3 regions of the Clostridiisalibacter paucivorans DSM 22131 genome follow, and region 2 is predicted to be linked to each of the others. Evidence: riboswitches for the same ligand, from Rfam matches in the RefSeq annotation. Region 2 holds a riboswitch; each other region holds the start of a gene.

Region 1 (3,221 bases), on a different contig from region 2:
AATTCTATATCCCCAAAATGCAGGGTCATTTATAACTTTATATTGGGAATCATTTTTATATTTATTTAATATATCAGGTGTAACTTCTGTTATATCTATATCTCTCTTTTCAAAGGCCAATATAGTATCACTCACAGGCACAAATTGAATTATATCTGCCTTCTGTTTAGGTCCCCAATAATCATTAAATGCTTCAAATTTATATGCACCTTGCTCCTTGCTATATTCTTTAAGTATATACGGTCCACATCCTATAACTGCCTCAGGACCATTGAATTTTTTAGGGTCTTCTACATCTTTCCATATATGTTTAGGTATAATCCTTGCTGCTCCAAATCTATTCAACAAAGTTGCATTGGGTTCATTTACATTTATGCTAATATTGTGTTCATCTATTACATTTATCTCGTTTATAAAATTGTCCTTACTTATATTTAATTCATCTGAGACTGGTGGATATTCAGCGTAGTATTCAAAGGAAAACTTTACATCCTCTGCTGTCATAGGCTGACCATCCTGCCATTTAACTCCTTCTCTCAATTTAAAGGTGTATGTTTTTCCATCTTCACTTACTTTCCAGTCTTCAGCAAGCCAAGGTATAAAGCCTTCTTCTCCTCGCTCTAATAAACTGTCAAATATAAGTCTCATCTTATATGCACCAGGACCCCTAGAATAATGGGCATAAGGACTAGGATATCCCCAATCTCCCCCTTCAAGATTCAATACTACTTCTTCATTATTATTCCCATCTACATTGGTTACTTCTCCATTGCCACATCCCGAGAGAATCATCATAAATGCCATTGTCAAAATCATTAGTTTATATATTTTCTTCATTTTACACCCTCCATATCATCCAACCTATTTTGGCTTTAGTATTTTCTACTATAATACCATCTTTGGATATACTATTTAAATAATTTTTTATGTCATATACTATCTGAGGTTCTTCTTTAATATGTACAGTATACACATTTATCGCATCTTCTAATCTCCTCTTATTTTCCCATTGCACATCCCTATAATATATCTCAGGGTATATACCCAATTGCCATAATATATTAAATGCACAGTACATCTTAATTCCCCAATTATTAATATATTTGCCTTTAGAGGATAATCTATTTATAGTATCCCTTACCTCGTCCTCTCTAGTCACAAAACCACTTAAAAAACAATATCCTTTACTAGCTTCATTCATCTTTACTAAAGTATCCTTACTATCTATTGCTGGAGACATAGATGCAAATACAAGGTCAAATCTATTATTCCATGCCCTTTGATTTAAATCTATATGCTGCCACGGTACTGCATCAAAGGAAATATTCCTTATATTTAATTTTTCTGCATTCTCTCTAGCATACTTAATCATATTGGGAGATATATCTATACCTGTTACATATTTTGACTTTTTCGAAAATTCTACGCTATATTTACCAGGCCCACAACCTATATCTAATATCTCTGATGATTTATTGACTATATTTTTAGATAACAAGAACTCTATTACCTCATCCATTCTAGCATTTTTATCCTTGCCATTAAATTCCTTTGCCCTTAAATCCCATACATCTTTAGTAGCTGATAAATTCATATTTGAAGATTCTCGCCACATATCATCAAAAGTTTTTATATCCACTTTACCCACTCCTTTTTAGATAAGAATAAAACTAAAAGACACCTCAATAAAACAGTTAAGAGGTGTCTCACATTTCAAAAATCATTAAAACGTAATAAAACATACCCCCCTATCTTCCGTAGAGTTCCTGGCACATGATATAGGCAGGTCTTCTGACTTAAGAATCATAGTTTTTCCATACCTTCCCGAAGATCAGTGGTAATAACTTGGAAAAACTCCTCTAATACAGCGGCGGGACCGTGCAGGCATCTCACCTGTCTTCCCTTTTCATAGATATCTTAAAAATAATATCTAAACCTATACCCATTTATTAACTTATCGTTAAATTAATAATATATTATGGGCATATGTATGTCAAGAGCAATTAGAAAAGGGATATTTCACTATGAAATATCCCTTAGTTTTTATATCACTTATTTTAAATCCTTATAGCAGAACCACCAGTCTAAACACTCTATCTCTCCAGACTCTGCCTTTTTAAGTCTTTCCTCTACTAATTCTTCAGTACCAGCAGGAGGTATTATTACCTTTTCCCCTATCAATGGGTTATTTGGCCAATTTTCAGGTACTGCTACTCCATTATTATCCGATGTCTGTAATGCCTTTACTGCTCTTAAAACTTCGTCTACACTTCTTCCTATCTCTTGTGGATAATACATCATAAGCCTTAAAATTCCTTTATCGTCTACTATAAATACTGCCCTTACAGTATTAGTTCCCTTGCTCTCATGTAACATACCTAATTTATTAGAAACTCTACCCAATTCATCTGCTATAACAGGGAATGGTACCTTTACATCTGTTTTTTCATTAATCCATTGTACCCATTTTATATGAGAAAATACTTGGTCTACAGATAATCCTATAAGCTCTGTATTTAATTTCTTGAATTCATCTGCTTTCTTAGCAAAGCTTACAAATTCAGTAGTACAAACTGGAGTAAAGTCCCCTGGATGACTAAATAATACAAACCATTTCCCTTTATAATCTTCTGGTAATTTCTTTACTCCATGGGTAGTATTGACCTCCATTTCTGGAAATGCATCTCCTAATAATGGTAATTTGTTTTGTTTTTCCACAAAAATCTCCTCCTTATATTTTATAAATAATATATTTTAATCTAATTCATATTAGACATATGTAATTTGTAATTATTCTTAATTTGTAATGATTACATTTTTAATTATAGTTCAATTATTTTCCTTTGTCAAGTGTTATTGATAATATTTATCAAAATTATTTTTTAAAAAAAATAGTTAGTAGTAAGTAGTTTAATGATGAAATCCATAGGATTTCTACCATCAACTACTAACCACTAACTATTACCTACTGACTCATTATATACTTTCTTAAATTCAAAACCTATGTCTCATATATCTATACAAAAATACTATAGCTATAGATATTAAGACTAATATTACAATAAAATTCGTATTATTACTAGTTGTTAAAAATATAGCTGTGGGACCATCAGCTCCCCCTATTATGTCTACACTAGCACGAGTAGTCATATATGTTGATATCAAATTGGCAATTATAATACACAAAAATAAGAATAATAGACATTTTATAAAATTATTTA
Region 2 (3,221 bases):
CACAAAGTTTTGCTGCTTTTGCAACCATTGTTGCTGCTTCTTCACGGGTAATTGTACTATTTGGATCGAAAGTACCATCCCCTTTACCAGAAACAATGCCATAGGTATTTGCTGTGCCTACAAAGTCTGAATACCAATCACTACCTTTTATATCAGCAAAATTATTATTTGCTTTCGGAACAAGTCCCAGGGCCTTAACTACAATGGTGGCAAACTCTCCCCTTGTCATCTCCCCATTGGGATCAAATCTATCATTAGACTTTCCATTGATAATTCCCCTTGATGCAAGGGCTTCAATGGCAGGCTGATCATCATGTGCCTGTATATCACTAAAGGTTTTTCCCGTCTTTATTACCTTTGGAGTATTTACATCTGGATGTTTACCCACAAGTCCAAAGCTAACGGTCTTACTATCTTTTTCTCCAATATTCAGCGCATCATCCATACGATAAAGACTACTTTCACCATTTAATGCTCTCTGAGCCGCAATAAGCCCATAAAAGCCTTGTTCTGATGCCATTTGATTAGAACCGCTTCCGCTTTGAGTATGGAGAAAACCTTTGCCTTTAATATAAAAAGTCATTAGGTTGTCTAACATTGTTCTATCATTTTTTATAAAACGCTCATCATCTAGAGGAATTCCTAACTCGGACAAAGCCACAATCATCTGCACACAACTTTCAGAATTAGCTGTACCCCAACTGGAAAAGCCCCCTTTGCTATTTTGCATCTTAGACATACATGCAAGTGCTTCTTCACTAGCCTTTTTTACCTCTGGTCTATCTTGATATTTTGCCAATGCCTGAAGGGCCATACCTGTGATATCAGGATCAGAAACACTATGCCCTGGAGTTTCTGCTTTTGTTCCTCCAAAAAGTGACCATCCACCATCGGATAGCTGAGACTCTAAAATTCTATTAATATACATATCTCTAGTTGCTTGTATTTTAGCGTCTGGATTTTGTGGCATAGGATAGTTTCCACTATCTAAGGCAATAAGTGCCCAAATAGGACCATTCATCCCTTGCCAGATGGTTTTTTCATAATCTCCAAGGGGTGTTAAAAGGTTGTATCCTGCTACATGTGAAGGATCTTTACCTATGGATGTAAGTGCAACTATCAACCTAGAATATTCTGTATACTTCTTCTCATGCAAAACACCTTTACAGGCCCTTACATAATCCTCTACAGTCTCATAGTATTTTTGATAATATTCATCAGGTACTTCATATCCACTTCTTGCAAGACCCAATACCGCCCATTCGCCGCCAATAGAACCCACTTGTGGAGACTTTACTGTCTTATACATATACTTTGCAGTATCTGTAACAGCATCAGAAAGCTCAGTTGTGCTTGTTGCCAATGCTAATGGAACCATACTCAATAACATCATCACTATCAATAAAGTACTAATACTTATTTTAATTAGTCTATTCACTTGTTTTCCCCCTCACAATTTTATAAATACTAATGCACAAAACACAATATATTCACTATTCTATTATCAATATTGTATTTTAAAATTATATAAATAAAAGTCTTAACTTCGATAAAGTTAAGACTTTTTTACAAAAATCGTATTATACCTCTACCGGAAGGTTGTGCTCACAATTTAGGCAGGTCTCCTGACTTATGGTTCATAAGATTTTCTTCTCCTTCCCAGTGTTATCCAGTGGCATATTGAAGAAATCCTCCCCATTTACAGTGGCCGGACCGTTCAGGATTTTCACCTGATTCCCTTTTAATTCTATATCATTCATATAAAAACCTAAATCTTATATTTAATTTTATATCACATTCGCTCTTGTAACTTAGATTATACCATTACAATAAATATTGTCAATATTATTATATTTTGCTATAAGCTACAAATTTAACACTTTACCACAGGTATTTGTATCTCTGTAATAAACTCTTCTACATCACTTGTCTCATGCACATCTATCTTATATATTTCAATAGGACTCCCTATGATTTCATAATTATTCTTCTCTATAAACTCCATCATCTTAGGTATATATTCCTGACTCTGTTCATATGTCCCTTTATACGATAAAGTAACGTAATCACCTTCTTCTAACACCATATCATAATCAATAGTAGCATTTTCCAATAGCACAAATACCGATTCAAAATAATTGAAAAATCCCTCATTTATTTTTTCCATGGATACTCTAGCCCCTATGCTATTATTTCCCAATAAATAGAATTTGTCTTTATGTTTTTTCTGAAGCTTTTTGATGAGGAAATCTACCTCCTCATCTCTAGATATATCACCATTTAGCTCAAATGCCCTTCGTTCTTTGAAAAATAATATTTCAATATTATAAAAATTATTGCTTTTTATAGTGATTTCAATCCTTTTTAATCTTTGATAAATATTGTTTTTTAGATTGTTCAATTCCTTTATCTTGTTATCCAATATTTTTATTTCTTCAGTTAATAGCCCTTTGGTAGAACATAGATTTCTATTGTCTAAATATTCCTTTATAATGTGCATAGGAAAATCTAAGCTCCTCAAGTCTTTCACTATATTAAGCTTCCATATATCCTGCATACTATACATCCTATATCCATTAGTATCCCTATCAGGGTTTAATATACCTATCTTTTCATAATATCTTAAGGAATCCCTACCTATCCCATATATCTTAGATATCTCTCCTATTTTGAAATAATCTTTCATAAATTCCTCCTGTTTTAGTTCTTAGTTCTTAGTTAATGGTAAAAATCCTTACGCTTTTTTATTATTATAAAAAGAAATTCATAGAATTTCTACTAAATACTACCGACTACCAACTATAATCCTTGACCTTAGTATAATACTAAGGTTTATAATCTTATTATAGAGGTGTTGCTAAATGAATACAATAAAAAAAGAATCTAGTAAAAATATTAGAAAAAAATTTATCAAATATCTTTTACCATCTATATCAGCTATGTGGATATTTTCATTATATACAATAGTTGATGGTATATTTGTAAGTAGAGGAGTAGGGCCAACTGCTTTGGCTGCCATAAATATGTCCATGCCATTTATCAGTTTTATATTTGCCATTTCTTTATTATTATCTACAGGAGCATCTACCCTGATAGCCATATATTTAGGCAAAAATAATATTGATAAATCCAATAAGATTTTTACTCAACATATGGTTACTATAATTATAGTTTCTTTAAGTATACTTATAATAAGTATTTTGAATTTGGATAAGTTGATT
Region 3 (3,221 bases), on a different contig from region 2:
TATCAAGCAAAGGGAAAAAGGATATGAAGATAAATCTGTCAAAGAAATCATAAAGGAAATATTTGGTTATGCAGATATGTTTACTATGAGTGCTAAGAAAGATGCCATTGTAAATATGGGAGGATTAGTTGGAATTAAAGATGATGAAAAATTGTTCCAAGATTGTAAGGGGCGCACTATTTCCTTTGAGGGTTTTGTCACCTATGGTGGTCTTTCAGGTCGTGAACTTGAAAGTTTAGCAATTGGACTTTATGAAGGAATCGATGAAAATTATTTGAGGTATCGCATTGGTCAAATGGAGTATTTAGCCAGTCGTCTTGATGAAGCTGGGATAACATATCAATCACCAGTGGGAGGGCATGGTGTATTTGTAGATGCAAAGGCTATGTTCCCCCATATTCCATATTATGAGTTTCCAGGGCAAGCCCTTGCCATTGAACTGTATAAGGAAGCAGGTATCCGTACATGTGATATAGGTTCTTATATGCTGGGGAATGATCCCGATACAGGGGAACAGCTACATGCTGATTTTGAGTTTACACGATTAGCAATACCACGAAGGGTTTATACACAGGCCCATATCGATGTCATGGCTGATGCATTGATAGCAATTAAAGATAGGGCAAGTGAAGTGAAGGGCTATAGAATTACATGGGAACCACCTATTCTTAGACATTTTCAAGCAAGTTTAAAGCCAATTAAGTAAAGAAAAATTAAATAAAGATATAAGTATAGTTAGTGGTTAGTAGTTGATGGTTGAAATTCTATGGATTTTATCATTAAATTACTTACTACTAACTTTTTTATTTTTCAATAAATTTTGTGAAACATTTTTTGTTTTACACCTTGGTTATAACTATATATTTGGCAATAATCTGAGAATATAACTTAGAGTAAAATTATTGTAGGTAAAATTACAAAAAATAAAAAAAGAGTTCCTCTAGATGTGGGAAATCTCTATTTTATAAAAACCTACAGCAACTTCACACTATCCTTTAGATTGAATTTGTTGACATACTATGATGGCAGTGCTATACTTGATTTATACTAATAAAAAACTAAATACTATGACTATTGGTTTGATGTATGTAATTACATCAATTAAAAGGGAAGTTGGTGAAAATCCAACACGGTCCCGCCACTGTTAAAGTTAATAAAGCTTCATTGCCACTGTGCTGATGCATGGGAAGGGAAGTTTTATGTTTATACTTAAGTCAGGAGACCTGCCAATAGTAGATGCGCTGTTATTTCCACGAGGATGGGAAGGTGTTATAAAAATTGAAGTAATTTTTCAATTTGACTATAATACCCTTTTGATGAAAAAGGGTTTTGTTTTTAGTGAAAATAACTAGCACATAGGCTGGTTTTTTTATTTTGTCAAATGGGAAAGGGAGGGATATATGGTGATTAAAAAATTTTATGCAAGTTTGAATATATTATATTTAAAGATGTATCAATATGAAAAATATATAAGAAAAGATTTCATAGATGATATTATTGATCAAATAAATAAAGACTTGGAGTTAATTGAGAAAAAATATGCTGAAGAAATGGATATATGTTCAATAACATTAAGTGATATTTTTTCAATGAGTGTTATCAATACTGCATTTAATCATGATTTAGGCACTGAAATCATAGAGACTCAACTGTATTGTGACTTGAACAAAGTAAATAAGTTGAGAAAAGAGATTTTTAAAGCACCTTATAAGCTTGTTAGTTAAATAATTACATAAATTTTTAATATCATTCATTAAGAATCCTTTTGATGTGTTAAGCATTAGCAGAAAGGATTCTTTATTTTTATAGAATATTTTGGTTGGTATAAATATATAGTTTTTGGTTGGAGACATTTATTAGATTAATTATTATAATAAATATGTGTAAGAAATGAGAAAGGGGATTTATATTTCAGTAAATACTATAATAGGGGGGTAAAAATGTTTGGATTTTTAGCACATGGATTTATGTTGGGATTAGCCTATGTGGCACCAATAGGAATGCAGAACCTTTATGTAATAAATACTGCAATTAGTGAAGAAAAAGTAAGGGCATATAAAGTTGCACTTATAGTAATTTTATTTGATATTTCCTTGGCATTGGCATGTTTTTTTGGTATGGGTTTATTGATGGACAGGTCTCAATTATTAAAAACAATAGTATTATTGGTTGGAAGTTTAGCAGTTATATATATTGGTATAATACTTATAAAAAGTAAACCAGAGACTAATAATGAAATCGATACAAATAAGTCTTTATTGCAGATAGCATCCACATGTTTTGCAGTTACTTGGCTCAATCCTCAAGCATTGATAGATGGCTCATTGCTTTTGGGAGGATTTAGAGCTTCTCTTCCTGTAGAGGGTTCAAGGCTTTTTATATTAGGGGTTTGTCTGGCATCATTTTTGTGGTTTAGTGGATTAACCACTATAGTTTCAATATTTAAGAATAAATTTAATGATAGAGTGATAAAGGTAATTAATATTGTATGCGGTAGTATTATTATATATTATGGCTTGAAGTTGGGTTATAGTTTTATAAGTACATTTTTTTAGATTTTGACTTATATTGAGCAAAAACTATTGTATACTAATTAAAAGATTGTTTGAGCAGTATTTCGCTTCAGAGGTGATATAATGACAAATATAAATTGGAAACCAAATAGAGATTTAGATATACCTGTTTACAGACAAATAATAGATTATATTAAAGATAAAATATCTGATGGAGAGTGGGACGTAGGATTTAAATTACCAACCCAAAGACAGTTAGCAACACTATTCGATGTAAACAGGAGCACAATTATTGAGGCATTAGATGAGTTAAAGGGAGAGGGAATAATAGAATCTAGAGGTAGTGGGGGTACTATTATTGTTAATAATACTTGGTCATTATTGACTTCTACACCACCCCCAAATTGGTATGAATATATAGAAGCAGGTATTCACAGGCCTAATTTGCCTACTATTCAGCTAATAAATAAGTTAGAGTATCACCGTGATATAATTAGATTGGGGACAGGAGAGTTATCTCCAGAACTATTTCCACGGGAAATGTTCAGTGAGGTGTTAATGAAGATATCAAAGAAAATATATTCTCTGGGGTATGAAGAGCCTAAAGGGCTATTGTATTTGAGAAAAGTATTGAGTGAGTATCTAAAGAGATATGGCATATATGTTTCCCCAGAATCTATATTAATAGTTTCTGGTTCTTTACAGGCT

What was found. A riboswitch is a leader RNA that binds a small molecule or an ion and turns the genes downstream of it on or off. The one in region 2 is predicted to bind cobalamin.
Region 1: another riboswitch for cobalamin. It lies ahead of Q326_RS0100760 (class I SAM-dependent methyltransferase); the one in region 2 lies ahead of Q326_RS17965 (S-layer homology domain-containing protein).
Region 3: another riboswitch for cobalamin. It lies ahead of Q326_RS0106710 (hypothetical protein); the one in region 2 lies ahead of Q326_RS17965 (S-layer homology domain-containing protein).

Annotation. Positions count from the first base shown of each region.
Region 1 is NZ_JHVL01000001.1:164,108-167,328, forward strand. Features, by position in the region: gene Q326_RS0100755 (ABC transporter substrate-binding protein) at 1-837, opposite strand, end outside; gene Q326_RS0100760 (class I SAM-dependent methyltransferase) at 839-1,639, opposite strand; cobalamin riboswitch at 1,765-1,955, opposite strand; gene Q326_RS0100765 (peroxiredoxin) at 2,053-2,718, opposite strand; gene Q326_RS0100770 (sodium ion-translocating decarboxylase subunit beta) at 2,995-3,221, opposite strand, start outside.
Region 2 is NZ_JHVL01000037.1:29,142-32,362, reverse strand. Features, by position in the region: gene Q326_RS17965 (S-layer homology domain-containing protein) at 1-1,438, opposite strand, end outside; cobalamin riboswitch at 1,599-1,787, opposite strand; gene Q326_RS0110575 (MerR family transcriptional regulator) at 1,874-2,686, opposite strand; gene Q326_RS0110570 (MATE family efflux transporter) at 2,862-3,221, shown strand, end outside.
Region 3 is NZ_JHVL01000014.1:18,641-21,861, forward strand. Features, by position in the region: gene Q326_RS0106700 (tryptophanase) at 1-706, shown strand, start outside; cobalamin riboswitch at 1,059-1,245, shown strand; gene Q326_RS0106710 (hypothetical protein) at 1,404-1,724, shown strand; gene Q326_RS0106715 (LysE/ArgO family amino acid transporter) at 1,941-2,555, shown strand; gene Q326_RS0106720 (aminotransferase-like domain-containing protein) at 2,637-3,221, shown strand, end outside.